Regions from separate parts of the Uliginosibacterium silvisoli genome, predicted to be linked through region 2. Evidence: predicted binding sites of a transcription regulator. Region 2 holds the regulator's gene; the other holds the start of a gene.

Region 1 (2,395 bases), 410 kb from region 2:
TCGCTGGCGTCGGAAGAGTGCCTGGAGCATTTCCGTGCGCGCCTCATTTCTACCGTCGCACGTCGCCTTGCAAAAGCCGATGCTGTGATCGCGAGTACCGCAGCGACTTCGACGCGGCCGACGGACATCACGTCGGTCGGCTTCGGCGGGCTGCAGCTCGTCGACAACTAGACCGTCAGGTCAACGTGCTGGATGGTGCCGGGCCGGCCATCCTCCGTCAGGAAAATTCCGCTCGATTGAATCTCACCGTGATCGTCCGAACCTGCCCGCAAGGCGAAAGGTGTGGCGACGTTCTGCAGCGCGATCGCTCCTACGCCAGTACTGGCGAGTGATTGCAGTTTGTCACCCGGCGCCCACACGCCCAGTTTTGTGAATGCCGAATCGGCTTCGTCGATCCAGCCATTCCCATCATCATCCAGCGCGGCCAACTCGCCGAAGCCATCTCCTGTTGCGGGACCGAACAGCTCACTGCCGTCGTCGATCTTGCCGTTGCCATTGCGATCCAGAGCGAGGAAGAAGCTGCCCTGGCCGAGCTTCGCAATCATGTCCGGCGCCGTGTCGGGGTTGGCGTCAAGATCGAAGGCGAGACGTTCTGAGAGCAGGCTGGTTGGGCCGCCTTGCAGGTTGAGAACGAGCGGGTCCTTGCGCCTCACATTGCCTGCATCCACGGTCGTCAGGCTCTCGCTGCGGGCGAAGCGCGCCATTTCCAGATCGAGGTCGAAACTGATTTCGCGTCCATCGGCGGTTTTCACATTGCCGCTAGCCTGGAAGCGGGTGGCCTGGGCTTCTTCGCGCACTTCGCGGCGCTCGAAGTGCAGCGACCATTCCGGTTGTGGAGGGGCGCCAGCACCTGATGTCGGTGCGTCCTCCGTCTGTGCCGGGCCCGCATCCGCTGACGCGCCTAGTTCTGAGACGTCGAAGAGCTTGATCTTGTGGCCAGTGAGTTGCTCGACGAGGCTGATAAGAACCTGAAGCCGGGCATCCATTGCGTTCTGTTTGTCTGTTTCCGGGGTGACTTCGCTGGAGCTTTGCGCGGCGGCAAGCGTGTCCCGCGCAGCATCACTGATGATGACCTGACTGGTTTCCGCTGTGGGTGGACTGGCCTGGGCAGCCTGGAAACTGAACTGCAGACTCTCTTCGACGTAGTGGCGGACATAGCTGGCCGATTGGCCCTGCAGGTTGAGACTGGACTGTGAAATACGCATGTAAACCTCCATTGGCCGACGCGGAACGCACCCCGGCCAGCAACAAGAATCATGCGATTCATACCGGCATCCGATGACCGGTCTTGAATGCCAGACAGGGGTTTGGACTCCTTCACAGCGGTCCCTTTACCGCTTGTCAGGTGCGCCGTGATGCATTCCGCAGGGATCAGTGATGACCCTAAAGTTTCCACGGAGCGGGTCGAAAACCACTTATCGCCGCCATAACCTTGATAGCTCCTGGAGGACTGACGTGAGCCGAGGCAGTGTTTATGGAATTAGTCGTGTAGATAACGAGGTCAGTCGGACGCATGGATGGCTTGTAACCATTCAGCGCCGCGGCGTTATCCACCGCAAGCATTTTTCGGACGGCGTGCATGGTGGTAAGCAGAAATCCTTCGCAGCGGCGAAGGGCTACCGCGACGAAGTCATCACCAATCACCCGCCGTTTTCGATGCGTGAGTATTCGAATATCGTCAAGAAGAACAACCGTTCGGGCGTTGTCGGCGTGTGCCGTTACTGCGCTTCGGAAACACGCGACTTGCCGGAAGACAAGCAGCGCTGGTTCTGGGTTGCTTCCTGGCCGCTTCCTGACGGGCGCCGCAAGCGCGTGAAGTTCTCCGTCAAGAAGTACGGTGAAGAAGGCGCCTTCAAGATGGCGCTGAAAGCCCGCAAGGATGCCCTGCGCGGACTGGATGGTGCTTTCGATCCGGGTGCTGTGCGTCGCAAACCGGTACGTCGTCGTACCGAGGCCGTGCACAAGCTCGCTGCCTGAGCAGGCACGACTGCAGATTGAGCCAGAGGGCTGCTTGTCCCGTGCGGGGACAGGCGGCCCTTTTTTATTTGCCTGCAACCACGTGCAGCGGTGTCCCGCGTAAACTTGCCGCATGAACGACGACCAGCTGCTGCGTTACTCCCGCCACATCTTGCTGCCCGAACTCGATATCGCGGGGCAGGAAGCCATCATCAAGAGCCGCGTGCTGATCATCGGCGCAGGCGGCCTCGGTTCGCCGGCCGCCATGTATCTCGCTTCCGCAGGCGTCGGCACCATCATCCTCGCTGACGGCGATACGGTCGATCTCACCAATCTGCAGCGCCAGATCATGCATCGCAACGACTCCGTTGGCCGCTTCAAGGCTGAATCGGGGCGAGACACGCTGAACCGGCTCAACCCCGAAACCGTAGCCGTGGCC
Region 2 (2,395 bases):
GTTGATGGCCACCGCGCGCGCACCGAGCACTACACGAGGAGCAGCTGGCGTATGACGGATTCACTGCATCGGGACCAGGCTGCGGGTTTGCGTGCCATGCTCAATCAAGTGCCACCAGAGGTGCTCGCTGTTGTGCCGTGTGGCGCCGCGTCGATGCGCTGGATGGCGCGTCAGGCTTTGCAACGCGCCGCACTCGGGCAACGCGTACTGGCGTTCGATGAATGGCAGATATCCGGCAATTTCTCCGACTGTGTAGGCGTGTCACCGCGCTTCGATCTGCAGCAAGCCGTCGAAGGGTTGGTCAGTCTCGATGACTGCATGGCCGCTGGTGCGACGACAGGGGGCGATGCGGGTTCCGATGCCTGCGGATTGCATGTGCTCTCGGTTGCCAAGCTGGCACGATCGATCAATGAGGATCGCATCCTGCAGCAGCGTACGGCAGATTGCCTGCTGCGCCTGCAGGCGGTTTCGGATGAATGGTTGTTGTTGGCGCGCCCCTGTGATCTGACGGGCTTGTCGTCTTTTGCGCGTGCCGCACCACGTCTGTTGCTCGTGATAGAACCGCAGGAGCGCGCCATTACCCAGGCCTACGCAGCCCTCAAGAGACTGGTGCGCGGTGCCGATACTCTTGCAGTTGGCGTTTGCGTCGTAAGTGCCGATGAGGCTGCCACGCGGCTGCTTATCTCCCGTTTTACGCAACTGGCTGAATCTCAACTGGGTATCGAGGTCCAAGCCGTCAGCAGCCTTGGCGAAGCACTGTGCCTCGCCGGTAGCCACGGCAAGGAGCTGGGTGGTCATGCAGGTCACAGTTTTGCCGAGAAGCTACTGGGCCGCGCACGCAGCGCGACGACGACCGCCATCATGGGCTTCAGCCGTGGTCCGGCAATGGCGTGGTAACGACGCAGGGCGTGAGCGCTTCCGCTAGGCCCGAATAGGGCACGAACACAGGTCTTTTTCCGCAAGGCAGCTTGCGAGGGGCCGGAGCACAATGAATTCACCGTGCTGGGGCACAACCGGCTTCACGGCAGGGCGCACATCAGGGAGTGGCATTTGCTGCTGATGTGTCAACTAATTCCGACTGAGTCTGATTGAGAGAGCGGCATGTACAACGCAGCGGGAACCCTGGACAAAGACCAGCTTGTGGCGCGCTACGCGCCCCTGGTCAAACGAATTGCCTACCACCTCATGGCCAAGCTTCCGGCCAGCGTGCAGGTGGAGGACATCATTCAGAACGGCATGATCGGTCTGCTGGATGCCATCAGTCGCTACGAGGAAGGTCTTGGCGCGCAATTCGAGACCTACGCCGTGCAGCGCATCCGTGGTGCCATGCTGGACGGCTTGCGTGAGAACGACTGGCTGCCACGCAGCCTGCGCCGCGAAATGCGCCGTATCGAAACGGCTGTTCACAGCCTTGAACAGCAGCATGGCCGTCAGCCCACCGAGCGCGAACTTGCCGAAACCCTGGGCATGACGCTCGCCGACTACCAGAAGATGTTGCAGGAAGCGCGCGGCTACCAGCTCGTGTACTTCGAGGACTTTGGCGACGAAGACGAAGACGACTACCTGGAGCGTCACATCGTGGGTGCAAGCGGTGACCCGCTTGATCTGCTGGAAGACGCCAGTATGCGCAGCGTGCTCATCAAGGCCATCGAAGATCTGCCCGATCGCGAGAAGATGGTGATGGGCCTGTACTACGAAGAAGATCTCAATTTGCGCGAAATCGGTGAGGTGCTGGGTGTTTCCGAGTCGCGTGTCTGTCAGCTGCACAGCCAGGCCATTGCCCGTCTGCGCTCGCGTATTGCCAGCGGCCGCGAGTCGTCCATGCAGGCGACCGGCGGGCGCCGCGCCAGCGCCGCATAGGCATCGCGTTCTTACTGTCGCGACGCTGCGGGTCTTAAACTGTCTTTCCGATATTTCCCTGCTGAACGGAACCAATGGACGTCATAAGCCTGGCGGGTCTGCTGCTTGCAATCGTGGCCATCGTGGGAGGGCAAGTCCTCGAAGGTGGGCACATTGCTTCGCTTATCCAGCCGACGGCTTTCATGATCGTGCTGGGCGGCACCATCGGTGCCGTGATGTTGCAGAGCCCGTGGCGAACCTTCGTGACGGGGCTGCGCATCTCCATGTGGGTATTCAAGCCACCGGTACCGCCATTGCACGAACTCATCGAGCAGATCGTGGGCTGGAGCAATATCGCTCGCCGCGAAGGGCTGCTGTCGCTTGAGAACAAGATGGAAGGCATGACCGATCCGTTCATGCGCAAGGGTGTGCAATTGCTCGTCGATGGTGTCGAACCCGAACACATCCGCGAAGTGATGGAAGTGGAAATCACGACTTGGGAGACCGAGATGAAACAGGCCTCCAAGATCTGGGACGCAGCGGGGGGCTACGCACC

The links. Region 2 encodes FliA, which starts transcription of late flagellar genes. Its sites were predicted from a motif close to CTAAAGTTNNNNNNNNNNNNGCCGNTA; they were not measured.
Region 1: a site for FliA is predicted at 1,267-1,293, ahead of VVD49_RS19970 (VCBS repeat-containing protein). Genes of this name have one in related genera too.

Annotation. Positions count from the first base shown of each region.
Region 1 is NZ_JAYXHS010000004.1:475,121-477,515, reverse strand. Features, by position in the region: gene VVD49_RS19975 (serine/threonine protein kinase) at 1-171, shown strand, start outside; gene VVD49_RS19970 (VCBS repeat-containing protein) at 168-1,205, opposite strand; gene VVD49_RS19965 (AP2 domain-containing protein) at 1,456-1,977, shown strand; gene VVD49_RS19960 (HesA/MoeB/ThiF family protein) at 2,090-2,395, shown strand, end outside.
Region 2 is NZ_JAYXHS010000004.1:60,659-63,053, forward strand. Features, by position in the region: gene flhF (flagellar biosynthesis protein FlhF) at 1-55, shown strand, start outside; gene VVD49_RS18260 (MinD/ParA family ATP-binding protein) at 52-897, shown strand; gene VVD49_RS18265 (RNA polymerase sigma factor FliA) at 1,102-1,860, shown strand; gene VVD49_RS18270 (flagellar motor protein) at 1,935-2,395, shown strand, end outside.